DNA from 4 places in the Brevibacillus sp. SIMBA_040 genome. Region 4 is predicted to be linked to each of the others. Evidence: predicted binding sites of a transcription regulator. Region 4 holds the regulator's gene; each other region holds the start of a gene.
What was found. Region 4 encodes LexA, which represses DNA repair genes until DNA is damaged. Its sites were predicted from a motif close to CGAACATATGTTCG; they were not measured.
Positions count from the first base shown of each region.

Region 1: SB752_RS21035 (carbohydrate kinase) is a predicted target of LexA. The motif match lies at 2,903-2,916, and genes of this name have one in related genera.
Region 2: SB752_RS11390 (DNA polymerase IV) is a predicted target of LexA. The motif match lies at 2,436-2,449, and genes of this name have one in related genera.
Region 3: SB752_RS28730 (WYL domain-containing protein) is a predicted target of LexA. The motif match lies at 2,917-2,930, and genes of this name have one in related genera.

Region 1 covers NZ_JAWRXI010000012.1:177,966-185,725, forward strand. Annotated here, with positions in the region: gene SB752_RS21025 (purine-cytosine permease family protein) at 1-763, shown strand, start outside; gene SB752_RS21030 (pseudouridine-5'-phosphate glycosidase) at 827-1,753, opposite strand; gene SB752_RS21035 (carbohydrate kinase) at 1,757-2,857, opposite strand; gene SB752_RS21040 (hypothetical protein) at 3,042-3,203, shown strand; gene SB752_RS21045 (MarR family winged helix-turn-helix transcriptional regulator) at 3,358-3,804, shown strand; gene SB752_RS21050 (FMN-dependent NADH-azoreductase) at 3,929-4,555, shown strand; gene SB752_RS21055 (DoxX family protein) at 4,635-5,021, shown strand; gene SB752_RS21060 (pirin family protein) at 5,078-5,851, shown strand; gene SB752_RS21065 (cytochrome ubiquinol oxidase subunit I) at 6,015-7,346, shown strand; gene SB752_RS21070 (cytochrome d ubiquinol oxidase subunit II) at 7,375-7,760, shown strand, end outside.
Region 2 covers NZ_JAWRXI010000005.1:318,868-326,627, forward strand. Annotated here, with positions in the region: gene SB752_RS11370 (hypothetical protein) at 1-481, shown strand, start outside; gene SB752_RS11375 (GNAT family N-acetyltransferase) at 512-961, opposite strand; gene SB752_RS11380 (VOC family protein) at 984-1,343, opposite strand; gene SB752_RS11385 (AraC family transcriptional regulator) at 1,456-2,343, shown strand; gene SB752_RS11390 (DNA polymerase IV) at 2,509-3,750, shown strand; gene SB752_RS11395 (YhjD family protein) at 3,750-4,142, shown strand; gene SB752_RS11400 (hypothetical protein) at 4,247-4,384, shown strand; gene SB752_RS11405 (aminotransferase class I/II-fold pyridoxal phosphate-dependent enzyme) at 4,398-5,867, shown strand; gene cyoA (ubiquinol oxidase subunit II) at 6,148-7,053, shown strand; gene SB752_RS11415 (cbb3-type cytochrome c oxidase subunit I) at 7,091-7,760, shown strand, end outside.
Region 3 covers NZ_JAWRXI010000025.1:55,183-62,942, forward strand. Annotated here, with positions in the region: gene ileS (isoleucine--tRNA ligase) at 1-2,302, shown strand, start outside; gene SB752_RS28730 (WYL domain-containing protein) at 2,682-2,897, opposite strand; gene SB752_RS28735 (tryptophan RNA-binding attenuation protein) at 3,044-3,214, opposite strand; gene SB752_RS28740 (RidA family protein) at 3,759-4,151, shown strand; gene SB752_RS28745 (YhfM domain-containing protein) at 4,246-4,728, shown strand; gene SB752_RS28750 (GNAT family N-acetyltransferase) at 4,730-5,182, opposite strand; gene SB752_RS28755 (ADP-ribosylglycohydrolase family protein) at 5,367-6,275, shown strand; gene SB752_RS28760 (arsenic resistance protein) at 6,732-7,700, shown strand.
Region 4 covers NZ_JAWRXI010000010.1:98,921-106,680, forward strand. Annotated here, with positions in the region: gene SB752_RS18110 (HelD family protein) at 1-1,181, opposite strand, end outside; gene crcB (fluoride efflux transporter CrcB) at 1,224-1,589, opposite strand; gene SB752_RS18120 (DUF896 domain-containing protein) at 1,684-1,881, opposite strand; gene yneA (cell division suppressor protein YneA) at 1,956-2,297, opposite strand; gene lexA (transcriptional repressor LexA) at 2,454-3,077, shown strand; gene SB752_RS18135 (DUF456 domain-containing protein) at 3,161-3,646, opposite strand; gene SB752_RS18140 (DUF4269 domain-containing protein) at 3,787-4,362, shown strand; gene SB752_RS18145 (NUDIX hydrolase) at 4,494-4,814, opposite strand; gene SB752_RS18150 (hypothetical protein) at 4,866-5,417, opposite strand; gene tatC (twin-arginine translocase subunit TatC) at 5,907-6,668, opposite strand; partial or broken gene SB752_RS18160 (GNAT family N-acetyltransferase) at 7,088-7,285, shown strand; gene SB752_RS18165 (YolD-like family protein) at 7,354-7,599, opposite strand.

The DNA of each region.
Region 1 (7,760 bases), on a different contig from region 4:
GTTGACTTGCATCGGCATCATGAACGGCCTGGTCGGCATCATGGCGCTGCTAGTTTCCGACTATGCCCGCTTCATCAAACGTGACGAAATGAAAATCGGTGTCTTCGCAGTCGGGTTTATCCCGCAACTGGTCTGCTTTTTCCTCATGGGATTGGCTGGCATCTGGTTTGGCGTCCGCTTGGGCGAGCCTAACCCTGGCGTCTATTTTGTCCATCTGATCGGTATCGGTGGCGCACTCTTTACCATCCTGACGCAGCTGCGCATCAATATCACCAATCTGTACAGTGGTTCCTTGTCGCTCGCCAACTTTTTTGAGCACGTGTTCCGCTTCCGACCCGGTCGCACCTTCTGGGTGGCAACAACGGCCATCACCGCCATCATTGCTATGCTGGCCGGCGCGCTGGATTACCTTGGGCCGCTCTTGACCTTCCAAGGGGTCTTCCTGTTTGCCTGGGCCGCGATTTTGGTCGCCGATGCTCTTGTTGTCAAAAAGTGGTTGAAAATCGGGCCGCGTTTTTTTGAATACCGCAGCCGTTATTTGTATCCGTGGAATCCGGTTGGCGTCATCTCGCTGGTTGTATCCAGCATTCTAGGTACCTTTGCCGCTTTCGGCAACATGGGGCAGCTTTTGCAAAACATTGCCGCTTTCTTTGCTGCGGTGCTTGCCTTTATCCTGACGATCGTATTGGCTGTGGCGACCAAAGGCAAGTATTATTCACGCCAGGAAGCCAGAGATGTGCCGGAGGATGAGCAGATCGCCTAACAAAAAGCTGTCAGCATGCAAAAAACCCTCGGTTGATTCCCGAGGGTTTGATTCATCATTTTCTTATTTGCTTTCGTTTGCTTTTTGCTGGTAAGCAACCGCTACCTTCGCAGCTACTTCAGCATTGTGCTTCACCAGTGCGATGTTTGTTTGCAAGCTTTTGCCTGCTGTCAGTTCTTTCACTTTTGCAAGCAAGAACGGAGTCACCTTTTTACCCGCGATGTTGTTCTCTTTTGCTTCCGTGAGAGCTTGCAGGATTACCGCTTCGATTTCTTTGTGATTCAGAGCATCAGACTCAGGCACCGGGTTTGCGATGATCATACCGCCTTTGAGTCCCAGATCCCATTTTGTGTTCATCAATGCTCCTACTTCTTCAGGAGTATCCAGACGGAAGTCTACACCAAATCCACTTTCGCGAGCAAAGAAGGATGGGAATTCAGCTGTACGGTAGCCTACTACCGGAACCCCTTGGGTTTCCAGGTATTCCAGAGTGCGACCGATATCCAGGATGGATTTTGCGCCTGCACATACGACTGCTACGTTTGTTTGCGCCAGCTCAGTCAGGTCAGCAGACACGTCCCATGTGATCTCGCCATCGCGATGAACCCCGCCAATACCGCCGGTTGCAAACATGTGGATGCCTGCCAGCTCCGCTGCGATCATCGTAGCCGCTACGGTTGTCGCACCGATTTTACCGCTGGACAGGATGTACGGGAAGTCACGACGGCTTACTTTTTCTACCGATTGGTTGGTCGCAAACTCTTCCAGCTCAGCCTCGGTCAAACCGATTTTGATTTTGCCGTTCATGATTCCGATTGTTGCTGGTACTGCTCCGTTGTCGCGAATGATTTGTTCTACTTCTTTTGCCATCTCGATGTTTTGTGGATATGGCATACCGTGCGAAATGATCGTCGTCTCAAGTGCAACTACCGGCAAATTGTTCTCCAGTGCATGGCGTACTTCTTCAGTAAAGGTCAAGTATTGTTTCATTTCTTATCGCTCCTCTTCGTATTGTTCAACTGTCCGTTCCAGTTGATCTGCTTTGAGTAATGGGGATACCGATTGCTCCGTTTGCAAGGTCAGGGCAGAGGCTGCCAGTCCGAGGCGGCAAGCTCTTTCGAACGATTCTCCATTCACGATCCCGTACAACAGCCCGGAAACGAAGGCATCTCCTGCTCCCGTTACATCCACTACTTCTGTTGGATACGGGGTCAAATGCTCAGATACGTTTTCCGATTGATAATAAATTCCTTGTTCACCCATGGTCACGATGACGTGCTTGACGCCGCGTTCCCTGATTTTGGCGCAAGCCTCGGCACATTCCTCGATCGAGCCGATCGTCACGCCGGATAACAGCTCCGCCTCTTCGCGATTGGGCAGTATCGCTTCTACTCCGTCCAAGCGCTGTGGCAGCTTTTTTGCTTTTGCAGAAGAGACCGGGTCAATGAACAGCGCAATGCCTTCCTCTCGGCACCGCTCGATGATGTAAGCCAGACAATCCTCAGGTACGTTCGTATCGAGAAAGATCGCACTGGCAGCTGCAATATGCGACCATTTATCCGCGAACATTTCCGGTGTCAGTGCATCGTAAATGTCCATATTAGCGAGTGAAACGACCATTTCTCCGTCGATATCTAATAGCGCCGTGTAGGTGCCTGTCCGCTGGGCTTTTAAACGCCATACCTGGCTAATGTCCACATCGTGCTTTCTCGTCTCCTGCACGATCCATTCGCCTTCCTTGTCCTCGCCAATGCTGGTAAAAAGGGAAGTATTGCAGCCGAGTCGTCCCAGATTTTCGGCGATGTTTCGCGCCACCCCTCCGCACGACTCCATGATCGTAACCGGATTGGATGAGTGCAGACGCACCTTTTGCTTCCCTCGCGCTTTACGGTCCAGGTTCGCTCCACCGATGCAAGCGATCAAGCCTTCGTCGCGCAAAATATAGGCACGTCCTTTGATTTCGCCACGCTTGGTTAGCTGGGCAATATAGCCTGCGACAGCCGAACGGGAAATTCCGATCAGGTCCGCTAGCTCTTGCTGGCTAATAAAAGGATTGTGCCGAATATGATGCAAAATCTGCATTTCTTTGTCCACAGTCATCCTCCTTTCTCGTTTGCTAGCATTCACAGCTTTCGTCTACAAACAAAAGTTTATCACAAAGACATTTGTTTGTAAAATAAAAAATCGTAAAGTGTGCTCTTCCTTGGGTTGGTTAGGGATGTAATTTTGCAGAGTCGCAAACACTATTCCATGAAAAATAAAGCCAAGGGGGATTATAATGTCTGAAAAGCGTACTTCCATGAAGCAAAATAGACCAAAGGAATACTTCTATTTTGACCTGTCTGATGAAGGACATGAAAAACTTTTGCAAAAAGAAATCGCCGAAGCAAACGATAATCCCCTCGGCCCTTTAGATGAAGTAACGAAAATTGAGTACTAACCATCCCGGTTCTCTCCTTCCATTCCCTGACGGCAACAATCGCCTCAGGTTTTTCTTTTTTCTGGGCACGAATTGACAAGTTCACTCCCATCGTGTACGATTATCTTAAATTAAAGATATTCACATTTTCTTTGATCTGAAAGGAGGGGCATTCATGTCGGAGCAATCGATGCGAAATGACTCCCTTGATCTTTTTGTCGTACTTTCACGTTCATATAACTGGGTGATGGCACATTCCAATCGCAATATTCGCCAGTATGGGCTTAACCCAACCGAGTTTGGTGTTCTTGAGGTTCTTTACCATAAAGGACCACAGCCGTTACAGCAAATTGGGGAAAAGATCCTGATCTCCAGTGGAAACATTACGTACGTGGTGGACAAACTAGAAAAGAAGCAGCTCCTGATTCGCAAGCCCTGTTCTGCGGATCGCCGTGTCATCTATGCAGAGCTGACGGAAAAAGGAAACCAGTTTTTGGCTGATATTTTCCCCTCGCATCAAGAGGTCATTGAACAGGCGGTGAGTGGTCTTACTCTTGAGGAACAGAGACAAGCGACTGAACTGCTAAAAAAGCTGGGGCGTGCTGCGCAGGATAGCTATTAGTATCGAAGGAAAAATGAATGTGCAAAAAGGTATTGACAAAATACCTTGCTCATAATAATCTTAAAATCAAGATTTACATTTTTTAAGTTAGCAACTTACAATTCGAAAGGGGAATAATTACTTCATGAGTAACGTACTTTTTATTAAAGCAAATGATCGCCCAGTTGAACAGGCTACTAGCGTAAAGCTGTACGAAGCTTTCGTTAAATCCTATAAAGAGACTCATCCTAACGATACTGTTACTGAGTTGGACCTATTTGCAGAAAACCTGCCATACTACGGCAACGATCTGATCACTGCTATGTTCAAAGCTGGTCGTGGCATGGAGCTGACTGCCGAAGAACAAAAAGGCGCAGACTACGTTAACAAATATCTGAACCAATTTGCAGCAGCTGACAAAGTAGTTATCGCTTACCCAATGTGGAATTTCACCGTTCCTGCTGTCCTGCACACATACATGGACTACCTGTCCCAAGCAGGCAAAACATTCAAATACACTGCAGAAGGTCCAGTAGGTCTGATGGGCGACAAAAAAGTAGCTCTCTTGACTGCTCGCGGTGGCGTTTACTCCGAAGGACCAATGGCAGCAATTGAGCTGGCTAGCAAATATGTGAAAACAATCCTCGGCTTCTGGGGTATCAGCAACGTAACTGAAGTGGTTGTAGAAGGTCACAATCAGTTCCCAGACAAAGCAGAAGAAATCGTTCAAGCTGGTGTCGTAAAAGCAGCTCAACTGGCGGAAACTTTCTAAAGGCCCGCCAGCCTTTTTTTCAAGTAATATCTCAAATTCAAAATACTATAATTTAAAATAATTTAAGGAGAGATGAAAAATGATGGATCTCGGTTTGCTTATCATTCGTTTGGTGATTGGACTTCTGTTCGTAGGTCATGGTGCACAAAAACTGTTTGGCTGGTTTGGCGGTTACGGATTAAAAGGAACAGGCGGATGGCTTGATTCTATCGGTGTGAAACCAGGTGTCGCTATGGCGCTCGTTGCCGGACTCGGTGAGCTTGTCGGCGGGCTGTTGTTCGCAACTGGTGTTGGATTCTGGGCGGGAGCTATCCTGATTGCCATTACGATGCTCGTAGCCATTGTAAAAGTACACGGTCAAAATGGTCTGTGGGTAACTCAAAACGGCTATGAATACAATCTTGCTTTGATCGCTGTTGCTATCGGTCTTGCTATGATTGGACCTGGCGCATACGTTCTGTTTTAATAAATAAACTGTGAAGTCCCGCATACGATCGAAAACTCTAAGGGAGGAAATAACCAATGGATATTCAAGTCTACACACAAGCTGACCAAGCACAAGGACATTTCGGAAACGGAGAAATCGTAGAATACAAACCGATTGGCTTTCCTCGCGAGGGCTCCGTCGTCAAACGGGTTGGACCACTGTTCTACTGGGCTTGGGCCAAATCATTAAAAACCTTTGAAATTCCACTTCACCCGCACTCTGGTTTTGAAATTCTTTCTTATGTACTGAACGGAACCGTGGGTCACCGCGATACGCTAGGCAATCTGCAAGAGGTGACTACAGGTGGCGTGCAGATAATGCAAACAGGATCTGGTGCAGAGCACGCGGAAGAGCTGGGCAAGGATACGGAAATGTTTCAAATCTGGTTTGAGCCGCATCTGGCGAAAAGCACAAAGCTGCCACCGACCTACAATCAATACAATCACGAGGACTTTCCTACTGACGAGGTAAACGGTGTCATTGTGAAGAAAATCATTGGGCAGGCAGCACCAATTAAACTGATTACCGACTCTTTGATGAATGATATCACGATCCCGGCAGGACAATCGTATGAGTTTGACCTACCAGCAGATTATGCACATTCTGTCGTAGTTGTCTCAGGTACAGGTACAGTCACAGATGGAAACGTACCTACAGCACATGCGGTTACGATGAACAAAGGGGATTTCGTCGTCGCCTCAGCTGAGGAAAATAGTACCGCTGTTTACCAGGCCTCTGCTGATGCTCCGCTCCGTCTGGTACTGATTCAAGTCCCAACGGAAGTCGACTATCCGCTCTACCGCAAATAATCTCGTTTGCAACCATGCAATTCTTCCCTCTATCTTCTATTAAGACCGTTCCTTCTGGGGCGGTCTTTTTGCATAAATTTCCTTTCAGCATGAGACATTATGTAAGGAAACTTGAACATGTGAGTATCGATTGGAAAGGAAGCGAAACGTGGAAGATATCGTAATGACCAGAGCTGCTTTTGGGACAACTATGGCTTTTCACATCATCTTTGCCACCCTCGGTGTAGGACTCCCATTGATGATTCTGCTCGCAGAAATTTTGTTTTGGAGGACCAAGGATCGCGATTACGAAACCATGGCCAAGCGTTGGACAAAAGCACAAGCGATCCTCTTGGGAGTCGCAATCCCCTCGGGTACGATTGCAGGTGTGCAGCTTTCTCTCCTATGGCCGGGATTCATGGAGGTAGTCGGTAAAGTGATTTCGCTCCCCTTTCAAATTGAGATCTTTGCCTTTTTTCTAGAGGCTTTATTTATGTCGATTTACGTGTACGCTGCGCATCGCCTCTCCCCTGCCATGCGCCTACTCAGTGTGTTTATGGTGCTGGTTGGGGCCACAGCATCAGCCATCCTGATTACCAACGTCCATGCCTTCGAGGGCACACCCACCGGATTTCGAATCACTGACGGAGAGATTGTCGATGTGAATCCGTGGGCTGCTTTTTTTAATCCCAGCTTTTTCGTCACAGCCGGGCATGTCACGGTATCAGCGTATATGACAGGTGCCTTTGCTATCGCAGGTGTGGCAGCATGGAAAATGCTTCGGGCTGAAAAAGGCGGGCGCGTCTATTCCTATCATCAAAAAGCATTGCTGGCTGGCCTCATCGTCGGAGGCACCTTCTCCCTTTTAACAGCATTAAACGGCCATGAGTCCGCACAGCTTTTACATCGCTATCAACCGGAAAAACTTGCTGCCGCAGAAGGACTGTTTGAAACACAAGCGTACGCTCCTTTAGCCATCGGCGGCTTTACGGACCCACAGACCAAAGAAGTCAAATATGCCGTAGAAATTCCGTGGGCACTCAGCTTTTTGGCAGCCAACCGATTTGACGAGGTGGTAGTTGGGCTGGATGATTTCCCCCAAGAATTATGGCCGCCTCTCTATATCCATACCTTGTTCAACGGCATGGTCGGCATCGGTAGCCTACTGATCGTCGTAGGATTTTTGGGCTTTGCCTGGAAAAAGCTATTGCGCCGCTCCCAGTTCCCCCGCTGGGTGCTATGGGTGTTCGTCGCAAGTGGCCCTCTTGCCCTGCTCGGAATCGAATTCGGCTGGATTTTTGCCTGTACCGGACGCCAGCCATGGGTCATTTACCGCGTCATGAAAACCGCAGATGCCGCTACGCAAGCAGCAGGCGTCTCCACTTTTTTCCGGATATTTCTCGCTATCTATCTGTTCCTTGGTATTATCACACTGCTCGTTTTTCGCAGCTATTTTGGTCGCCATCCACTGGAGCTTGAGCCTCTTACCCATCCAAAGGAACGCCATGCCGAGTAACTACTATTTCCACTAACGGAGGACCGTGATGACCGACACGATTATTGCGATTACGCTGCTTTGGATTTTCGTTGTAATCTACTCTGTTGCCGCCTCTTTTGATTTCGGCGCAGGCTTTTGGTCGATGATCTATTTGAATCACGAAAAAACCAAAGCCACCTCTATCGCGAACCGTTACCTTTCCCCCTCTTGGGAAGTGGTGAATGTGTTCATCGTCTTGATCGTCGTCGCCCTCGTTACCTTTTTTCCCGGTGCTACCTATACACTCGGCAGTGTTTTGCTCATTCCTGGCAGCCTGGTACTGTTGTTGATACTGATTCGCAGTGCTTTCATGGTCTTTAGCCATCTGATCCATAGATACGACAAGACGCTGAGCATCGTATCCGGGATTACAGGCATCCTCGTCCCTGCCCT
Region 2 (7,760 bases), on a different contig from region 4:
CTGGTTACCGACAAGTGAATGGGACGGAGCGGTTGTACCCGTCAGCTTTGATGATGATGGTCGTTTTGTCATGTTTGCCATGCGCAAAGAGGAGAAAAGCTTTGAGGAGGTTCGCCAGCGCTTTGAATGGAAAACGGGCAAGGTGACAAGCTGGAATCCACCTGTGCCCGCTGATGCTTGGTCGGGTTTTGTTCAAACGGATGATGGTGCTTTTCAGTACTACTGGAATGCGGGTTTGTTCCAAGGCTCCACCCAGCTTCTTCAGCAGACCGGTACGGGAGCATGGATCCCGGGAACGCATCGCTTTGTTTTTACTGAGGCAGCGCAACAAAGCGAGGGGATGGAGCTGTTCGTATTTGATGCGGACACCAAGCAAAGGACGTTGCTGCTCTCTGGCCTGTCATATGGCTTTACGCTTCTCGGACCCAGCAGTGATGGCAAATGGCTGTATGTATCAACCGATCAGCCGCGGATTCCGTAGCTTGCTTGGGGGGTATCCGTTGTGGCTTGTTCATATTCGCTCGATAACAAGGATAAAACGATCAAGGATTCGTACTTGTCGCCTGTTTTCAAGCAGTCCCGCAATGTTCCTTCGATGTGAAACCCTTCGGACAGATATAGGTTGCGGGCTCGAGCGGTGAGCCCTCTTCTCGGTAAAAGCCCAGCGCTTGATTTCGCGAAGAATGCTTCGACCGTAGCCCTCTCCTTTTGTGGCAACGGTAATGCGCAGCAGCTCGATAGCGTCATGAGAATTGGTCAGCCCCGCAATGATGGCATAGCCTGCGGGCTGACCTGTTTCTGTTTTTTCTACAATGAGGTGAAGAATGTCTGGATTGGTGAGAGCCTCCTGATGCCGCTCCTTGGTCCACGGGATGAGAAAAGCACTGTTTTCAGGGGCATGCTCCAGCTCATAGACGAATGGAATGTCATCTGGTGTAGTCAGGCGCAAGCGGATTGTCATCTGAGTTTCCTCCCTTTTTGGATCAGCATTTGCACACCATCAGCATGTTCCCATCGAGATCACGGATGTTAAACCAATGACCGTTTTGAATGGTTCCGACGAGCTCGACATTGCTTTCCTTTAGAAATTGATAGGCAGTCTCGATATCCTCTGTGTTGAAATGAAACAATGGGGCATCATCTGGTGTATGCTGTGGAAAGATTTTACTATCCAGGATGAGGGTCGGACCATTTTGCATGGGGATGCAGTACAAATGACCAAATAAAATTTCTTGGTCAGCAGGAATACCCAGGAGGCGGCAATACCAGTCGCGTGCTTGCTCGATATCGCGGACAGGAACGAAGATCGCCCCAATTTGAGGGAGCACAGGAGAAGCTTTCATAAGGAATACCTCTTTTCGTTAGGAATAGTTGAAAACCCTACAGAACCGTGCACGAAATGTCGGATGCCAGTTTATATCTTCTGTTAGTCTATGGATGAAGGGAGGTCACATCATGAATTTGCTTGAACAGATGAATGGAGCCTTGAACTATGTGGAGCACAATTTGACCGATGAGATTGACTATAAGGAAGTGGCCAGAATCGCTTGCTGCTCGGAGTACCATTTTAAACGAATGTTTTCCTTTCTTGCAGGAATTCCCTTCTCTGAGTACATTCGGCGCAGACGAATGACACTGGCCGCCTTTGATCTCAAGGACAGCAAGATGAGAGTCATAGATGTGGCGACTAAATACGGCTATCATTCAGCTGATTCGTTTGCAAGAGCTTTTCAGCAAATGCATGGGATAACGCCGACAGAAGCCAGAAATGACGGGCACTCGCTGAAAGCCTATCCACGAATGACCTTTCAGCTAACGATTAAAGGGGGAAATGAAATGAACTACCGTCTGGAAGAAAAAGATGCTTTTCGCATTGTCGGTATCAAGAAGCGGGTACCATTGATTTATCACGGCGTGAATCCCGAGATTGCGTCGATGTGGGCGAGCCTGGATCAGGAAACCATCCTAAGATGGAAAAGTCTCTCAAACGTCGAGCCTTCGGGGCTGATCAGTGCATCCACAAACTTTTCCGAAGGCAGGCTGGACAATGGTGAGCTTGACCATTATATCGGGGTTGCAACGACCAGGGACTGCCCGGATATTCCCGCACAGCTAGTAGTTCCGGCTTCGAGCTGGGCCGTATTTGAAGTCGTTGGACCTTTTCCTGAAACACTGCAGGATGTCTGGGGACGTATTTACTCTGAATGGTTCCCTGCCTCCCATTACGAGCAAGCCGAAGGGCCAGAAATATTGTGGAATGAATCGAAAGAAATCACCTCTCCTAGGTTCAAAAGTGAGATATGGATACCAGTCGTGAAAAGAAAGGACTCGCATCACCTTTAATGTTTCGCCTGTCGTTTGCGAACACCTGCATCTATACGCAGCAGTAGTGGAAAACATTACCTGATATTTTTCTGATGATGCAGGTATAAACACGAACGTTTGTTTGCTATAATAAGAACAAAAGCAAAAAGAGAACAAAAGTTCTTATTCAGGGGATGGTTTTATATGCCCAATGCGAACAAACGGATTGTTTTTTTGATTGATATGCAGAGCTTTTATGCGAGTGTTGAAAAAGTAGCCGATCCTGCATTGCGAAACCAGCCGATTGTAGTGGCAGGTGACCCAGAAAGACGTAGCGGCGTGATTCTGGCCGCCTGTCCGATTGCGAAATCATTCGGAGTGGTAACAGCAGAAGCTTTGTGGCAGGCTCAGCAAAAGTGCCGCCACCTGGTGGTCGTACGTCCGCGAATGGAGATGTACATCCGCATCTCCCTGCAGATTACGAAAATTTTTGAGGCGTATACAGACAAGGTGGAGCCGTACTCGATCGACGAGCAGTTTCTTGATGTGACGGGCAGTGTTCATTTGTTTGGCGACCCGCTCCAAATGGCTGCCCATATTCGTCAGCGTGTTTTGCTGGAGACAGGGATCAACTGTCGAGTAGGCATTTCAGAAAACAAAGTATTGGCAAAAATGGCCTGTGACAACTTCGCTAAAAAGCAAGAGTCGGGGATCTTTTGGCTAAAGCGGGAGGAGCTCATGGATACGCTCTGGAAGCTGCCGATTGAGAAGCTGTTTGGAGTAGGCTCACGAATGAAGCGCCATTTTCATCGAATGGGGATCTATCAGATCAAGCAACTTGCCGCTCTAAAACCAGCTGTACTGACTCGTCACTGGGGAGTAAACGGAGAAGTGCTGTGGCGCACCGCTCACGGAATAGATGATTCGCCTGTTTCCATGAATGTGTACGAGACACAAAAGGGCATCGGTCACCACATGACGCTGCCGCGGGATTATCATACTGCTGCCGAGATCAAGGTAGTGCTGCTGGAGCTGTGCGAGGAAGTATGCCGCAGGGCGCGCAGCAAGGAACGGATGGGCGCGGTGCTTTCCGTCGGTTGTCGAGGAGCGGATTTGGCAGCCGGGACTGGTTTTGGCCGGCAGATGAAGCTGACCGAGTACACCAATGATGTCATGACGCTGTACGAGGCTGCTTGTCGTTTGTTTGATCGGCATTGGCAGGAGACTCCTGTCCGCAGCATTGGCGTCAACTTGGGAGAGCTGGTTCCTGATAATGTGGTGCAGCTGAATTTGTTTACAGACAATCAAAAGCGTCGTTCGCTGGCTCATGCCATGGACGATATTCGTGAGCGCTATGGACCGGATGCTATTTTACGTGCTACTTCCTTGCTTCATGCGGGTCAGGCGAAAGAACGTGCCCGCAAGATCGGGGGGCATTATAAGTGATGGAGCCGATTGTACCGGAAGAAGAGGGGGAGCAGGAGCTGGTACGTCTGTACATTTTGTTCGGCCTTTTGTTTCGCGTCGCCATGGTGGATTTGGGGCAGGCTCGTATCGTACCGCTGAAGCTTTCTTATCAGGAGGTATTTGATTGGCTTTTTCAGGACCTTTCTCGCTGGGCAGAGAGGCAGCATCACCAGCTGCGTCGGCGGCTGCGGCAATCTGGCTGTGCAGTCGTCAGCACGCAGCGCCAAGGGCATATGTACGTGGTTCAATATCGGCAGCGCGGTTATTTGAGAGAAGCGATGTATTCGATTGAGGTGTTGCGAGCGGAGTGCCAGCAGCTCGTTGGTCTATGGATGAAGCATTATCAACAAGGTGACCGGACCAGTTTATGAGCTGATTTTCGGCTATGTGAGAGCGTAAGTGAAGCTAAGGAAGGAACAAGGAGACTTTCTCTCTAGAGAGGGTCTCTTTTTTTCTGTGTAAGGAGTTTACGGAAATGGACTGGTTTATTCAAATGGATGGGCAATTAAAAACAGGATTGGATCATTATTTTTGTGAGTATCTCCTTTATAATCAGCTTGCCATCGGAAAACGAGCGCTGGCACACAACCTAAAAGAAAAACAAAACAGATAGTAGGTGGGGAGAGTTGACTAATCAAGAAAATACGCCATTGTTTAGTGGATTGAGGAAGCATGCGCAAAAAAATCCAATCCAATTCCATATCCCCGGTCATAAAAAAGGAAAAGGAATGGACCCCGAATTCCGAGGGTTTGTTGGAAAAAATGCCCTGTCGATCGATTTAATCAATATTGAACCTCTCGATGATTTGCATCAGCCAAAAGGAATCATCAAGCAGGCGCAAGACTTGGCGGCAAAAGCTTTTGGTGCCGATCACACCCTGTTTTCTATTCAAGGTACCAGTGGTGCGATTATGACCATGATTATGTCTGTGTGCAACCCGGGGGACAAAATTATCCTCCCACGCAATGTCCACAAATCCATCATGAGTGGAGTCGTGCTATCCGGAGCAACCCCTATTTTTTTGCATCCGGCAATCGATCCGGTACTCGGGATTTCGCACGGAATTACGCCAAAAGCGGTAGAGCAAGCACTAGAAAATCATCCGGATGCCAAAGCTGTCCTGGTGATCAATCCGACCTATTTTGGCATTGCAGGTGACCTGAAAAAGATTGTGACGATCGCTCACGCACTTGGTGTACCTGTTCTTGTAGATGAGGCGCATGGCTCCCATGTACACTTTCATCCCAAAATGCCGCTATCGGCCATGCAGGCAGGCGCTGATATGGCGGCAAGCAGCATGCACAAGCTGGGTGGGTCTATGACTCAAAGCTCCGTACTCAATGTGCGCGGGGACCTCGTTTCCATCAAGCGTGTTCAAGTTGTTGCCAATATGCTGACGACTACCTCGACTTCCTATTTGCTGCTGGCTTCTTTGGATGTTGCCAGAAGGCGATTAGTCACAGTAGGCAAGGAGCTGTTGGACAGGGCGATCCGGCTTGCTGAAAAAACGCGAGCACAAATCAATAAAATCGATCATCTCTACTGCGTCGGTCGTGAAATCATTGGACGGAATGGCGCGTTTTCGCTAGATCCTACCAAGCTCGTCATTTCGGTAAGAGAGCTTGGCGTTACAGGATACGAAGTCGAAAAATGGCTCCGTGAACGCTACAACATAGAAGTGGAATTGTCTGACCTGTACAACATTTTGTGCATCATTACCCCGAGTGATACCAAAGATGATTTGCAAATTTTGATTTATGCACTGGAAGAGCTGTCGGAGCAATACAAAGAGCAAAAAGGCTTGCGGAAGAATGTGACGATGCAGCTGCCAGAGATTCCTGTACTTGCAGGTACACCGCGGGATGCTTTTTACGCAGCAACAGAGGCTGTGCCGATCGAACAAGCGGTAGGCCGCATTATTGCCGAATTTGTGATGGTATATCCGCCAGGCATTCCGATATTCATTCCAGGTGAAATTATTTCGGAAGAGAACGTACTCTATGCGATCCGAAATAAAGAAGCGGGATTGCCGGTCCAGGGTCCAGAAGATGCCGAATTGAAAACACTTCGTGTGATTAAAGAGGATTCGCTATAACGCCTATAACATCGCGCTAGTCAAAAACAATGCAGAGCAATTAATCACTCCCAACAGAAAAAGAATGGGAACACCGCTAAATGATACGTTGGCGGTGTTTTTTTATTTCAGCTACTTCGACGGTCACTTTTTGTGGCTGAATCTTGACGTTTTTGCTTCTGTTTCTTGAACTTGGCTGGCTTTTTGACTTTGGCATTGGCTGGTGACACTCCTCCTGTCCGCCTATACAGTAGGACTTGTTTGCAACAGTACCCTGGCAAAGGGGATAGGAGATGAGAACATGAGAACGTCTAAAGCAGTACGGTGTATGGCAGCTTTGTACATGTTATTGCTGATGTTCATAACGACCGGGTGCGCAGAAAAATATGTGGTGCTCGATCCGAGGGGACCTATTGGTGAACAACAAAAAGATCTGATGATTGTCTCGACGCTATTATGCTTGGTCGTGATCATTCCCGTATTGATTCTGACTGCTGTCATTGTGTGGCGGTATCGTGACAGGAAGGGAAGAAAGGCAAAGTACACGCCAAACTGGGAGCACAGCACCACCTTGGAGGCGATCTGGTGGGGAATCCCGATCATCATCATTATTACGATCGGAATCATTACCGTGAAGTACACTTACTCGCTGGAGCCATCCAAGCCGTTGGAATCAGCAGCCAAGCCGATTACGATCCAGGTGACCAATCTCGATTGGAAGTGGCTGTTTCAATATCCAGAGCAAGGAATTGCCACTGTGAATTATGTCCAGTTTCCCGAGGATGTTCCGATCCGCTTTGAGATTACCTCTGACGCACCGATGAATTCCTTCTGGATTCCACAGCTTGGCGGTCAAATGTATGCCATGTCAGGAATGGCGATGGTCCTTCATTTGCAGGCAGATGAACAAGGGGAGTACATGGGATCAGGGGCTAATTTCACGGGGAAAGAATTCGCCAAAATGTATTTTACGGCAAAAGCGACGTCCCAGGATTCCTTTGATCAATGGGTTAACGAAGTAAAAGGCTCTTCCCCCGAATTAACACTGGATGGCTATAAAAAACTGGCTGAGCAAGGGACGTCGGATGTGCAAACCTTCTCGGCGTTTCCAGAAGGCTTGTTTGAAATGACAGTGACCAAGTATGCCGCCTCGCACAATCATGGCTTATCGACGCGAGAGATGCAGGAAGTCAGGGTCGATAAATAAGCGATATGGCTTGGAAACAGAGAGGAGAGAGTAAGCGATGTGGGATCAAATAAAAGAATTCGCCGCGGAATTTTTTGTGACAGGCGATCCTTTGATTTACGGTGCGGATGTCAGCATTGTTCTTACCATGATAGCAATCGTATTCGTACTATCGTACTACAAAAAATGGGGGTGGCTGTGGAGCGAATGGATCACGAGTGTCGATCATAAAAAAATCGGTATTATGTACATTATCGCATCGATTCTCATGCTGTTTCGGGGTGGAGTAGATGCGCTCTTGATGCGGGCACAGCTCGTCATGCCCGACATGCAGTTCTTGCCGGCTGATCACTACAATCAAATCTTTACGACACACGGCGTGATCATGATCTTGTTTATGGCAATGCCGCTCATGTTCGGTTTGTTTAATGTCATCGTGCCGCTACAGCTCGGTGCACGAGATGTGGCATTTCCGTTTTTGAACTCCCTCAGCTTCTGGCTCTTTTTTGCAGGGGCTATGCTGTTCAATCTGTCCTTCGTCATTGGAGGGTCTCCGGATGCAGGCTGGCTGGCTTATCCGCCCTACTCGGAGAAAGCTTTTAATCCTGGGGTTGGACAGGACTTCTACGTTTGGGGGATTCAGATTTCCGGAATTGGCAGCTTGATGACCGGGATTAATTTCATTGTGACGATTTTGAAAATGCGGGCACCGGGTATGTCTTTGATGA
Region 3 (7,760 bases), on a different contig from region 4:
AGTATTCAAGGAAAACTATGAGATCTTATCCACACATAAAGGGTCTGAATTTGTTGGAACCCCTTATACGCCGCTGTTCGGCTACGTAAAGGTTAAACGTGGACACATCGTGGTTGATGCAGACTACGTAAGTGACACCAGCGGTACAGGAATTGTTCACACAGCTCCCGCACACGGAGAAGAAGATTACCGCACATGCCGTCTTCACGAGCTTGATTTTGTCAACGTCGTCAATTTGTCCGGTCGATATACGGACGAAATAACCGATTTCGCTGGACGCTTTGTCAAGGATTGCGACGTTGATATCGTCAAAGCTTTGTCCCATCGTCAGCTCCTGTTTTCCAAAGAGCGCTATGAGCATAGCTATCCGTTTTGCTGGCGGTGTAAAACTCCCCTTCTCTACTATGCGATGGAGAGCTGGTTTATCAAAACGACTGCTATAAAGGATCAGCTGATCGAAAACAACAAGCAGATCGAGTGGTACCCTTCCCATCTGCGCGATGGTCGCTTTGGAAAGTTTTTGGAGGAGCTTGTTGATTGGAATATCAGTCGGAACCGTTACTGGGGTACTCCTTTGAATATCTGGCTTTGCACCGATTGCGGGTGTGAATATTCACCTGGCAGTTTAGCCCAGCTTCGCGAAAGGTCTGTAGAGCCATTAGCCGAAAATCTGGAGCTGCATAAGCCGTATGTAGACGATGTGAAGCTTCGTTGTACGTGTGGCGGCACAATGGAACGAACGCCAGAAGTCATTGATGTGTGGTTTGACAGTGGCTCGATGCCATTCGCCCAATACCATCATCCATTTAACGAAGAGAATCGATTTCAGGATCAGTATCCCGCAGATATGATCTCCGAGGGTATCGACCAAACTCGCGGATGGTTCTTCAGCCTGCTTGCTGTATCTACCCTGTATAACGGAAAATCTCCGTATAAAGCCGTCATTTCAACCGGTCATGTGTTAGATGAAAATGGCTTGAAAATGTCGAAAAGTAAAGGAAACGTGATTGACCCATGGGAAATCATCGACGAGTTCGGAACAGACGCTTTCCGCTGGGCACTCTTATCTGACAGCTCACCATGGAGCAGCAAACGTTTTTCCAAGCAAATCGTTGCTGAAGCAAAATATAAGGTAATCGATACCATCCATAACACCCATGCCTTCTACTCACTTTATGCTACGATTGATGACTTTCAACCGAAGGATCACCAGCCACAAGTATCGCAAAACGAATTAGACCGTTGGATTCTTTCTCGGCTACACACGACGCTGCAAAATGTTCTAAAAGGAGTTGAGTCTTACGATTTCCTCAACCCCGCCAAGCATATCGAAGTGTTTGTAGATGAACTTAGCAACTGGTTCATTCGTCGCTCGCGTGATCGTTTTTGGAGCAGTGGCATGTCTACGGATAAGCTGTCTGCGTACCAAACACTGCATGAAGTGCTTCTTACTTTAGCACGAATGATTGCTCCATACGCTCCGCTCATCGCGGATGACATCTATTGCAATCTGGACGGCAGCGAGGAAAGCGTCCATCTAACCGATTACCCGACTGTAAATGAAGACGCCATCGACCTTACCCTGGAAAGTGAAATGGAAACCGCCCGTCAAATCGTTGAGCTGGCTCGTAATATCCGAAATGAAACAGGAATTAAAACACGTCAGCCCCTGTCCGAGCTGATCGTCTCGATGGATCGAGCATTCAACCTGAAGCGATTTGAGGACATCATCAAAGACGAGATCAACGTAAAAAATATCCATCTAGAGCAAAGTGACAGCAGCTTCGTCGATTACACGCTTAAATTGAATTTGAAGGTAGCTGGAAAGAAATACGGAAAATGGGTTGGCCCGCTTCAAAGCTACTTAAAGGAGCTGCCCGCAGCTGAAGCAAAGCAGGTCGTACAAAACGGCTTTTTGGATGCCTCCATGGATGAAGAGGGTTTCCACCTTACTCTGGATGAGTTACTTGTCGAGAAACAAGGGAAAAAAGGCTTCGCTTCCGCTTCTGACTACCAGTTAAACGTAGCATTAAATACGACGATCACAGAGGAGCTTGAGCAGGAAGGACTCGTCCGTGAAGTCATACGGGTGATTCAGGATTACCGCAAAAAGCTTGATTTACCGATCGAAAAACGCGTTCGCCTCTCGCTTGATGTCGACGACTATCTCCAAGAAGCTTTAGTGCGTTTTGATCACGTATTGAGAGAAAGTGTACTCGTTTCTGATGTAGTTTTCGCGAAGGAAAAAGCGATGGAGAGCTTTTCTATCGGCACGCAGAGCGTACGCTTACTGATCGAATAACAATCCAAATAGGCAGTCGTGGACAAAGAGCTCGATGTCCGTGACTGCCTATAAAAAAGGCCCTCGCAAGGACGAGGGTTGAAAAAGGTTGTTAACAGTGTATGAAAACAGTATGCCCAGATTTTACCTGGAGCATTCGTACTCGAATACATTTGTTCCTGCCGCTGCTTACCGCTTCCTCTCCCACGCTTCCAATACGTTTATGTCATCAGGAGCAGATCGCATCCACTCGATATACTTTTCTTTTGCGAGCACTTCTAATACCATCATAATTCCCCCACGCGACCTCCCTGTCTTCGTGCATAACTCATGGATGGTAGGAGTCCTCCGACGTCCTGCGGAATAGTTCGCAATGACGCGGAGAACTTTCCGCTCAATATCAGACAGCATAGTCGTTCACCACCGGCTCAATTGCAAGCAGATTGTAAATGGCAAACACCCTCGGACCTTTTCGTGTCAGACAGTAGGCTTTCAACCGTTCTCCTTCAATCGCCAATGGTCGAATCACCCGAATCGAAGTGTGACCATCGCTCCCCAAATAAATGACTCGAATGTGCTGGTGCTGTTTGATGGCACGGAGCAGTTCTTTTTTCAATGTTGTTCGCCTCCAAAACAGAACGTTTGTTCCTGTATTATATGCGAACAACATGAGAACATGCAAATGAAATTGTTTCTATCAATTGTTTCTGAAAACAAAAACAACAGCCTCTCTTACAGATGTAAGCTGTTGCCTTGTATTTTTTATAAGTGCTTTTTAATGAAATGCAGCAGGGTTTGTCCTTGCGCGGTTAGCACGGTGCCTTTTCCTTCGCACTTGGGGCATTCCGTTTGCTGCTTTCCTTCCTGTTCGATAACGCCTTTTCCTTCACATTCCCAGCAGGATAGTTCCAGATCATCCATAGAAATTGACATCATTCACTGCCCCTCTATTTGTCATGATATTATTCCGTTTATTTTAACAATGCTTGCCTACTTTTTGCCGCGCATAAGCTATTCTCGATTATTTTAGTACAAAAAATAAAAATAGTAAAACAACGAATCGTTAGTTACTTTTTTTACCATTTATACGTATTACTTGAAGCAGAAAGTCAGGCGTTTACGTATTTGGAAACGCTCCTTGGCGATAAAGCTGAAGATTATACATTTTCTAAAGTCTACACCTATACATTAGGAGATAACAATGATAAACCAGTAACCGTCGTTACTTTTGAATCTATGAAAATTCTGTACATCTTGCTCTAGATGGAAACGGAGAGCTAAAACGATTCTTAAATGATATCTATCCTCCTGAATAACAGGCGTACCGGGATTGCCCGAACAGATGGTTCGGGCTTTTTAAATCCTCTCATTCCTGGCATCTATTGTAGAAGAATCTCCTGTGTCAGCTCTGAATATTGCGAAAACAACGAACGAATGGTATAATCCTCCAATTACATAAATAGGAGGTAGACATTATATGAAAGTAACTCGTAAAAATCCTGAAACGGTAGCTCCTCCGATTGGCGCTTACAGCCACCTCTCCATTCTGCCAAGAGATGCGGAGGTACTTTTCCTCGCTGGACAGACCGGGGCTGAGCTAGATGGAACAATTCCGGACAAGGTCGAGGATCAATTTCGAAACGCACTGGCCAACGTAGCAAACATTTTAAAGAGTGAAGGACTAACACCCGACGCCATTCTTAAAATCAATTTCTGGTTTACAGAGGCTCCTGATCGCCCCCAGTTTTTAGCCATTTGGAACGAGTTCCGTGGCGATGGTACCCCACCTCCTACTACCCTGGCATACGTATCCGCGCTGGCTCAGCCTGCCATTAAAGTAGAGGTGGAAGCGTGGGCTGCACGTAAATAACGATAAGGCGGCTAAAACGGCCGCCTTTTTTGCTCTTCAAAATTTTCTGTTATAATTTGGTAAATAGGCAGTTAAAAAGGGGGCTTTTATCCATTTGAAAACAAATCTTTTCTGTTTGCTATGCTTCGGAGGCTTGCTACTGTTTCATGCCTATTGGCAACCGCTTGCGTCTGCCTCCTATCGTCAATCAGCTTCTGAAATTGCGTATGATCATGCATCTCTTGACCTGACGATCCTTATCACACAAATGCAAACAAAGCCACCCGCCATTTTTAAACCGAAAGTCGTTATTGACTCATTCTCTAATGAGCAGTTCCTCTCCACCCTACAGCGTCCCGCCAAGATTCCGGGGATCGTCGATATGGTGCCTCCAGATTACGAGATAACTGTAATGACGAAAGCAAGCGTCACTCAAACCTACTTCCTCTGGATTAAGGCAGATGCAGCAGTATCCACTTTGATGGACATTTCGAATACCCATACCGCTTATACTATATCCGGCGAGAAAACAGAGCTGCTCAAACAAATGTTAAAGGAAATCGGCTTGGCTCCTGCCATCAAAAACTCCGGCATATAAATCACAGCTTCATTTTTAACCCTTCATGCGTCGCTGTAAAACCCAAACGTTCATAAAAGCGCAGTGCGTCTGGCCGCTGTTTATCGGTCGTGAGCTGAACGATATGGCAGCCGCGCTCCTTTGCTCGTTCCACTGCCCAAAGAATCAGCTTGCTCCCGAGTCCCTTTCCCCTTTCTGTGGATGCTGTCCGAACTCCTTCGATTGTTGCTCGCCAGCTTCCTTGGTGGGTCAGATAAGGTGTAAACGTGATTTGCTGGACGCCTACAATATCCTCACCCAAACAGGCTACAATCAATTCATTATTCGGGTCATTATCAATGGCTTCAAATGCTTTGAGATAGCTCTCAGGTAGCGGCTTCTCGTAGCGTTCTCTTGTCTTTCCCAATTCATCATCAGCGAGCAGTTGCACAATTTTGTCCACGTCTTGTGCTGTAGCCATTCGAAATGTAAGCATATTACCCCTCCAAAACAGCATGATAACAAGCTACCCACATTATATCGTAGAGTTCGCATGATTCGAACAAGTGTTGATTATGGAACGGTCAATAAATGGTATGATTATCTAAGAGAGAAAACAGCTGCTTGACGCTTTCAAGCGAATTGCTGCCCAAACCGAAATCATATGATAGGAGGTAGCTATGCTTAATCGTTTCCAAGGAAGTCTCATTGGACTCGCAATCGGTGATGCGATCGGCACAACTGTCGAGTTCAAGAAGCCAGGAACTTTTCATAAGGTGACAGACATGATAGGTGGAGGCGTATTCGATTTGCCAAAGGGATGTTGGACGGATGATACCTCCATGGCCCTATGTCTTGCAGAAAGTCTGATTACCCATAAACAGTTTGATCCGATAGATCAGATGGAGCGGTATGTCAAATGGTATCGTGCGGGACATTTGAGTTCGATTGGAAAATGCTTTGACATCGGGAATGCAACTGCGGAAGCGCTAAAAACATTTGAACGAACTGGCGAACCGTTCAGTGGCTCGGACAACCCATACTCTGCAGGCAATGGTTCCATCATGCGACTAGCACCTGTGCCTCTATTTTTTTCAGACGATCTTAACGAAGCCGTCAAATGGTCGGCTCAAAGCTCCAGAACGACACACGCTGCCAAAGAATGCGTAGATGCTTGCAAGCTTTTTGGGGCAATGATTGCAAGTGCTGCCAAAGGCCTTAGCAAAGAGGAATTGTTACACCCGCAGACTTTTGCGTTTTTGTGGTCCAAGGAGCCTCTTTCGCCTCGGATCGAGGAAATTTCCCAGGGATCTTATAAGCGATTAAACCCACCAGACATACAAGGCAGCGGGTATGTTGTGAAGTCTCTAGAAGCTGCGTTGTGGGCATTTTATCACGGGGAAAGCTTCGAGGAAGGGGTATTGCTTGCGGTAAATCTGGGTGACGATGCGGATACAACAGGTGCCATATACGGTCAGTTAGCAGGTGCTCATTACGGCATCGAAGCGATTCCTCAGCGATGGCTGGAGCCGTTGGCAATGAAGGAGCTAATACTCGATTATGCCAGTAAGCTTCAGACAAAAGAGTAAGCTTTATGTGCAAACGCATGAGGGGATGAAATGAACATAAAAACAATACGGAAAACCGTGATTGGGTTGATAGTAGGCTTTTGGTTTCTTATGCTTTGGGCCAGCAAAACGCTGCTTTCAAGCGATATACCTGTTGTCATAACGCCCGGGGACACTACCGTGTTCCTACTATGTTTTTTCGTGTCCACAGCCCTAACTGTTACCTACATTCAATTCACGCGTAATGGCTACTTGCACATGTTTCTTGCTTTTCCTACTCTATTATGGGGGCTTTCCACTGCCCAAGTCTTTTCACATCACTACCATCCGTATGATACTTTCATGAGTGTAGTGGGCCTGGTCGGGTCTCTCTTCATGATCGCATGGTCTATTATTAAACAAAAGAGGGATTGATCCCAACGACATTGATAAAATCATAACGGAATTCCGTGCATGTAGCATCAAAGGAGAATCGTCATGATTTCGAGAGAGCATTTAGAAAACAATCAGGTTTGGTACTATATAGTGACACTTGTCCTTGCCTTCGGATTTGAATTGCTTTGGCCAGAAGTTAGTTCGTCGCTTGAAAAAGCCGTAACTGTTGTGCTTGGCATCCTGATGTACGGGATGTTCTCACAAATCCCCTTTTTTCATTTAAAAGAAGCTTTACGTAATCGACGGTTCATCTATGCGCTTCTGACTGTTAACTACGTGGCCATTCCGATTCTGGTTTGGCTTTTAACGAGGTTTCTACCTGACTATCCACCACTTCTTTTGGGAGTCTATCTCGTTTTACTTACACCATGCATTGATTATGTAATTGTGTTCACCTCCCTTGGACGTGGGAACGAAAAACTCATTCTGGTCGCGACTCCACTTCTTTTTGTCACACAAATGCTGCTGTTACCCTTGTATTTGTGGCTTTTTATGGGGCAAGAAGCAGCTAATCTCGTACATGTTGAACCATTTTTGGAAGCATTCCTGGGACTCATCGTGCTGCCTTTAGCGATAGCATTGGTTGTACAAATACTCGCGAAAAGAGGCCGGCTTGGCTCCGCCCTACTGGACGCCTCTGCCTGGATACCAGTACCATTCATGGCGATTACTTTGTTCATAATCGTCGCATCCCAAATTGGCAAGCTCTCTGGTTCAATGGAAATGCTCATCTATGTGGTTCCTGTTTATATCGCTTTTATGATCATTACCCCATTTATTTCACGTCTGTTTGCACGTATTTTCAGACTCGATATCGGAGCAGGTCGTGCTTTGATCTTTAGTGGAGGCACCCGGAATTCACTTGTGGTCCTCCCATTTGCACTAGCACTGCCTGCGGAGACAAGCCTGCTTGCCACTTCTGTTATTGTGACACAAACTCTCGTTGAGATTATCGGGGAGCTCGTCTATATTCGCGTAGTCCCTCATGTTATTTTGAAAGGAAAAGACTAAATGAAAAACGGCAGCCGCTGCTCTGAACATAAATAGCTGGTTCAGGGCTGATCGTCTGCC
Region 4 (7,760 bases):
TCTTGCTTGAGATGTTTTCGCAGGGCATCCAAGCGCCGATGATATGGCATATTGGAGAAGTGCTCCAAGAAGCTTTGACGAATAAAATCACCGGGAATAGAAAATACTTGCTTCGTTTTGTTGTAAAGGAAGCTTAATTTCTTAAATGGAATTCTCGTTTCAATTATATGATCGATATATCCTTCCAAAGCGATTCGACAAGCAAGTGAGCCTTTGAAGCGCAAACGATGCCGCGCTATCTCCTGCTGCCTCTCATCCTGGCCCTCTTCAAAAAACAGTTGCAAGGGTTTATCCGGGCTAATAATTCTCCACCCTTTTGGCAAAAGCGGCTTGACTAAGCGTGCTGCCCAATCGACAAAAGTGGCTTGCTGTACATCATCTACGCCAAGCTCAGGTAAAACCTCCGATATGTAAGCCAAGAACATCCTGTTGGGTGCGAATACCATAAACTTTTTGGACATCATCGAATCCTGGTAGTTATAAATCAGATACGATAATCGATGAAGGGCGATTGTTGTTTTCCCGCTTCCTGCTACCCCTTGAACGACGAGAGGTCTGTCCTTTTCCGCACGAATGATATCGTTTTGTTCTGACTGAATAGTTGCTACGATGTCTTTTAGCCTGCTGTCGTTTGCTTGATTTAAGTTGGCTGCCAGAAACTCATCAATGAAACCTTCTTGCAAAAAATCATCAGGATCTCCCATCTCACGGTTTATCGTCTCTTTCACGGCACCGTCATAGATTCCTGTTATTTTTCCATCGTCGATAGCAAAATTCCGTTTTAAGGTCACTTCGCCGCGGACAATTTCTCTACCCATTCGATAAAAGGCATCCTTGCTTTCACCAGAGTAGTATAAGCTGGCAATCGGTGCTCGCCAATCGACAACAACCGAATCAAACGTATCGGTCCGAACAATTCCCCGTTTTCCGATATAAACCTGATCTACCTCATATACTTCGTCCTTCATGAAGTCGACGCGGCCAAAATACGGCTTCTCACGACCATGATCTTCAAGATAACGCAGGTCCTTGGCTTTGTTATAGTTCACAACCTGTTTCACGTAGTCATCAGTCGCTTCACGAATTTCTTCTCGCAGCTGCGTTATTTCCGTCTCAATCACAGCGATTGTTTCGTCCAATTTGTTCTGTTCCCGCTCATATTCACGATGTTGGGTACTCATACCCATCCCCCCTCTCACATCATCGGTTGGTTACCAAAGTCATTATTGAAACTGCCTTGCAAGCCATATTCCAACTGCACAAGAAAATAAGCCGACCACCAAGCTTACGAGGACGTAAACAATTCCTCTGAAGAATTGACCATCCCCCCAAAAAGAGACGACCTCCAGCGAAAATGTAGAAAAGGTTGTGAATCCACCCATCACGCCAGTTGCAAATAATAAATACAGCTCTGGTGAGAGGATTCCTTTTTCTTTCCCCCAGACAGAAAGTAGTCCAATCAAAAAGGAGCCAAGAACATTGGCAAGCCATGTTCCGAGTGGTAGACCTGGCTGATTAGCCAGTAATGAGAGTCCATAACGAAAAAGTGACCCCAACGCTCCACCAACAGCTACCGCTACCCATCCCATCCTCCTTTTCACTCCCTCCGGCGAAACAGTCGTTTGGAACAAAAAGACACCCTGGCGTCATGCAAGGATGTCTGTTGTATTCATACCTGTTATCTTACTGTTTTGGATTGTTTTCTTCAAGGTCTTCCACATAACGAATCGAATCTAGATTGGATTTTAGCGAGAGCTTCACCGCATCAATATACTTTTGGCGAAGAGCTTTTTGTTCCAGCTTTTCTTCGTCGGATAAACCACCCTCGCGTGATTTTTTAGCCAATTCGTTAATACGTTTAATTTCTGCGTCAGATACCAATGCTGGTTCCTCCCAATCTGTAATAATGCTGCTCTATTATAGCATATCACGGGTATCTCGCAAGCAGTGGAGTGCTACTCTGACACTGGAATGATGAGTGTTTGACCAGGATAAATGAGAACACCCTGTAAATCATTTGCCTTTTTAATCGCGAGGATGAGTTCGTTTACATCCATTTTCGCTTCTTCTTGGTGACGAACAGCGATACTCCACAGACTATCACCTGATTGAACCGTCACTTCCTTGATATGAAGCTCTGCTGCCGGGCTAGAAGCAAACACCAGTTCGGTTAGTAAGTAAAAAAAGAGAGCAAAAGTCGCCAAGAATAAAATAGCCTGTCCTCTGGTTATGCCGAATCGCACGCGGCGAGCTGCTTTTTCCTCAAAATGGTTATGTACGGTCATTACGTTCATCATAATCTCCCCCTGCAAACATACGTTCCTTGTTCTTGTTTTCATCATAAATGAGAACATACGTTCATGTCAACAAAATAATCGAACTTATGTTTGTCGAACGCAAGCTCCCATGGTATAATATAGGAAAACATGTTCGAGAAAATAGAGGTGTCTTATATGTCGAAATTATCCAGCAGGCAGCAAGCCATAATTGATTTCATTCGAAAAGAAGTTCGCGACAAGGGATATCCACCTTCTGTACGAGAAATTGGTGAAGCTGTCGGACTCGCTTCCAGCTCTACCGTTCACGGGCATCTGGCACGCCTTGAAAAGAAAGGACTTATTCGCAGAGACCCTACCAAGCCTCGCGCAATTGAGCTCCTTTCCGAAGAAGATCGTTTTCAAGACAATTTTGAAGACTCCGTAGTTCGTGTACCAGTAATCGGTAAAGTAACAGCAGGTCTGCCTATTACGGCGATCGAGGATGTAGAAGAGTACTTCCCTCTGCCAGAAAACATCGTGACATCGGACAAGGTGTACATGCTTCGCATCTCCGGGAATAGTATGATTGATGCAGGTATTCTGGATGGCGATTACGTCATTGTTCGTCAGCAGCATGTTGCTAATAACGGTGATATCGTCGTTGCCATGACGGAAGAGGACGAAGCGACGGTCAAGAGATTTTTCAAAGAAAAGAATCACTTCCGTCTCCAGCCAGAAAATGCGACTATGGAGCCGATCATTTTGGAGAACGTTTCCATTCTGGGTAAAGTCATTGGTGTGTACAGACTCATTCACTAAAAAAAGGGCAGCCGAGGCTGTCCTTTTTGTTTTTGCAACGAATTAGTATGCCGTTACTACCAGCTACAGCCCTCTGCTCATCTCTACTTTGCAATGAAAAACCAAATAATCATGGCAACCTGCAGCACGACCTTGACAACGGCGCTGCCTAAAAAACCAATTAAAGAGCCAAACCCCGCTCTGATCGCTTTTTCTACGGACTGTTTCTGTATCAGTAGTTCAACCAATACGACCAGTACAAATGGCATGATCAACATCCCGAACGGCGGAAATAAGAAGATGCCTAAAATAATTCCTACCACAGCAGCCATAGACGACCATTTGGAGCCACCGTATTTTTTTACGAAGAACATATTGGTCAGCAAATCTGCTCCATACAAAAGTACACTCAGTACGGCCATCCCCCACCAAAACGAAGCGGGTAAGCCTGCTCCAGGGTCAGCGATGAAAAAGTGATAGAGCAAAAAGCCCCCCCAAAGCAAAATCGTATCCGGCAGTACAGGCAAGAAAATTCCTGCGATGCTCAAGACAAACAACGCGATGACAATAATCCATAGAACAATATCCATTCTCTGCACTCCTCTCAGTTACATATACGAGTGACTCGTAAATTCGTTGCACTCTATCACTAACACAGTTACAATTAACTGTCCTGCCCCACTGCCCTGATTCATTCCATTCCTTTAATCGTTGAAATGGAGGTACTCTCATGAGAAATTGGCATGATCTTACTTATTTACGTACTGGTACTGTTCGCCAGCAGCAAGCATGGCATGCGATAACCGAAACGAGAATTATGGAGCTTCTTCAACCCTACACTCCGGTGCTCGCCGGTACGATTCCTTTAGACATTGATGTTTCAGGCAGTGATCTTGATATTATTTGTGAATGTCATGATCTCGATCACTTGGAATCAAAAGTACGCGCGAATTTTGGAGGCCATAAAGATTACACGGAGATGAGCCTGATCGTCTCGGACATCCAGACAAGCGTCATTTCTTTTTATGCCACTGGTTTTTTCTTTGAAATATTCGCCCAGCCCGTTCCCGTCATCAAGCAAAATGCGTATCGCCACATGGATATGGAAGCACGTTTATTGACAGTAGGTGGTCAGGACGCTTATCGTGATATTCGACTCTTAAAAGAGCAAGGAACGAAAACGGAACCAGCGTTTACCCGTTATTTTCAAATACCAGGTGACGATCCTTATCAAGCTCTCTTAGACCTGGAAACCCATTCCGATTCAGAGCTGTTTGCGCGTTTTGGAAAAACAAAAACCTCGTAGACTTTTACTCGGGTCACGAGGTTTTTTGTATTGGTTCTTGAATGCTTATTACCTACATTTCCACTCTGTAATCGGCATGGTTTTTCAAAAGCTCACGAACCTTGCCCAAATAGGGCATCAGTTCCTCTACCTCAGTGAGGGTCAGCCATTTTATCTCTCGAATCTCTGAGTCTGTTGTTCCTATTACTCCCCCCTGTTATCTCTCCTCGAAACGTAAGAAAGGTCGCGTGATGGTCGTTGATGACTTTTTCACTGACATGGACAATATCATAAACACGAGCGTCCAGTCCTGTTTCTTCTCTTACTTCACGTATTGCCGCATCCTTCAGCATTTCGCCTTGCTCTCTCTTGCCACCTGGAAGACTCCAAAACTGTTCATTGTGCACAGCAAGGACTTTGTCTGTTTCCTGATCATAGAGTAGGACATAAACCACATCGACATGAATAAGCATTTAATCACTTCCCCTCGTTTCCCAATCGTCAATGCTGCGCATCAAGTCTTCTTAATCAACCATAATTTCGCCCTGCGCGTTGATAAATTCCGGCTTGCTATTCTGGCTAAATTCATCGGAGATGGCATACCACAATTTGATTTTTTTCTCAGGAGAGCTGCTGCTGACATAAAAATCAAGTGGTAAAATAGTAGCTTGCTCCTCATCCACACGGATATCTGTAATGTCGTTCGAAGCTATTAAACCAAATTTTACACGATTTGAAACAGATAAATGACTTGTAGCGAATCGGTTTGTTTCCACATTCGAGATTTTGCTCGATGAACCAGTGACCTGAAGTCCGCTCTTCCAGCCGAACAAGCCTTTGGAAACGAAAGCAGCTGTAATTGATTCATCCTTATTTAGATAAAAGAAAATGACCTCATCATTTCTTTTCGATGATACAATCACTTGCTTCACCTGATAGAGCTCATCTGTTTGTTTCAGGCTTACATTCATGAGTGCATCTATTGGATGAGAAAACGAAGCTTGGTATTCAGATATGAAAAACGGGAGTGCACCGACCAGCAATAAGAGAGCAAGCTTGACTCGTTTGTTCTTCAATCTTGTTCCTCCTGTCTCTGTCAGCTGCTTTCTATTGCCTTCGCATTTTTGTTATTTTTGAAAAGGTAAACCCACCAGAGCAGAATACATGCATAGCCGATCCATACATAAATCGACCACATTTCCATGTTCGCCAATTGTTGTATCAGGTGCTCAAACTCATTTTTCCCTTCTTGTCTCCCGATACTATTCAACAGACTGACAACTGGAACTGTAATAGCAAACATAGCAGTGAGGAGAGAAAAGCGAATCATTCTTTTACGGAAAAGGCAACCAATGGAGGCAACAAAGGTAAGAAGCAGAATCAAGTAATACGAAATCCAAAACCATGCAGGCAGCGTTACTGTACTCAGATTGCTTCACCTTCCCAAATAGAATAACCATATTTTAACAGAAGGTCGTGTGAATTACACAATCATTTCCAATTATGCTTTACGAGCAACAAAAAAGAAGCTGCATTGGCAGCTCCATGGTACTCGTTGCTTTCTATTACGATGTGACAGCCTGCTCTTGCTCTCGTCTTGCATCCTCACTTTGTTGCTTGTGGTAGATGACCTTCGAGAGCCATACGCTCAGCTCATACAATAGCAACAGAGGAATCGTCACAAGTATTTCCGTTAAAAGCTCTGGTGGTGTCAAAATGAAGGTAACAACCACAATTCCAAAATAAGCAAAACGGCGCATCTTCGAGAGAATTTTCGGATTCAATATTCGCAATCGAGTCAGGAAGATAACCACAATCGGAAGCTCGAACAACGCTCCAATCGGAACTACCAATTGAAACATAAAATCAAAGTATGACCCGATTCCGTATTTTGTCGTAATTCCCATACTTTTTGAGAGATCTGCCAAAAACTGCATCATCATCGAAAAAATAATAAAATACCCGAACAAAATTCCTATCACAAACAGAAAAAATGCCGCCGGAATGAAGTAAAGGGTCACCCTTCGTTCACGTGCACTTAAACGTACAGAAACAAATCGCCATATATGATACAGAGCGACCGGCAAGGCACCAACACCACCAACCAAAGCTGCAAACTGCATGTACACGCGCAATGCATCTGAAGGATGTAAGGAAATGATTGGTACGCCCTCAGCGATCGGATTGAGTTTCAAGTACTCGATAATTGGGCCAGCAATAAATAGACCGACCCCAAACATAAGAACAAATGCGATGATTACCCAGATGATTCGGTTTCGTAGCTCTACAAGATGATTGACAACTGCTATCTGATTATTCCCCTTCATATAGAACTCCCTTGTCATTTTCTCTGCGCGGTTGTGTATTCCTTCATCGACCTTCCTATTTTCGTTTTGCTCCTGTTCATACTACACCGTTCGATCCGAACTGTAGAGAGTCATGGGAAAAAAAACCTATTTTCGTCACAAAATTGTGATGAGGAGGGTGATTCCTCTTTGTTTTTGTTTGTAAAATCCTCCAATTGTTCAGTAGAATTAGAGAAAGGAGGGGAAAAACGGATCACGGAGAGCCATCAGAATTTCATTTTGATATGGTACGTATTGTGTCGGCCGTCTTGTTCTTCATTGCTATCATCGGCATTTTCCAGTATTTTTCCCACTTCAACAACGGGACTTAACAGGAATGAGTTCAAGAGTCCAAATAAAGCTGTAAAAAAGTCCCCTAGGATTACCTAAGGGAACAGTCTTTGAATGGGGCAGAGTCATTCGTTAACAAACAAATTGCACACGCGCCCAATCAACCTGGCACCTGGTTTCAGTTCGCCATTGCTCTAGCTCATTCAAATGAATTAATTGGGGATTGCGCTATTCATGCTCTGTTAGATGAACCTAGAATCGTGCAAATTAGATTTACCCTCGCTCCGGAACATCAAGGGAGAGGATATTAAATTAAGATTTCTACTCTCCCGGTTGCCGAAACAAAAGCCTCGGTATTCACTGCTGAGGCTTTCTTTTACTCATAGTTAACTTTCATAATATCCAAAAAGGGAATTTTCCTTGTTACTCCATCTTCCTCTACATGGACTAATCTCGTCCGTGAATCGAGTGTTGTGATCCGTCCAAATACTTTCTCTGTCATGCCCCAGACCGTTAACGCCCTCTCGTCTCCGTCCTCTTTTGCTTCCACTAGCTGATTCCCTAAGTCCTCTAATTCAAATTCATCCCTTGTAGGGCGTTTTGGTGTATTTGCCTTTGCCATGATACTACCTCCTAGCCTTTAACATTAATTATACTATCCATAAGAATCCATTGGACATCCTCATCACTAACCAGTTTTACCTGCCTTCCATTTTGATCGATCCACTTCACCATGCCCCACATGCTACATGCGCAGCCCAGCTCCTCTTTTACTGGCTTCCA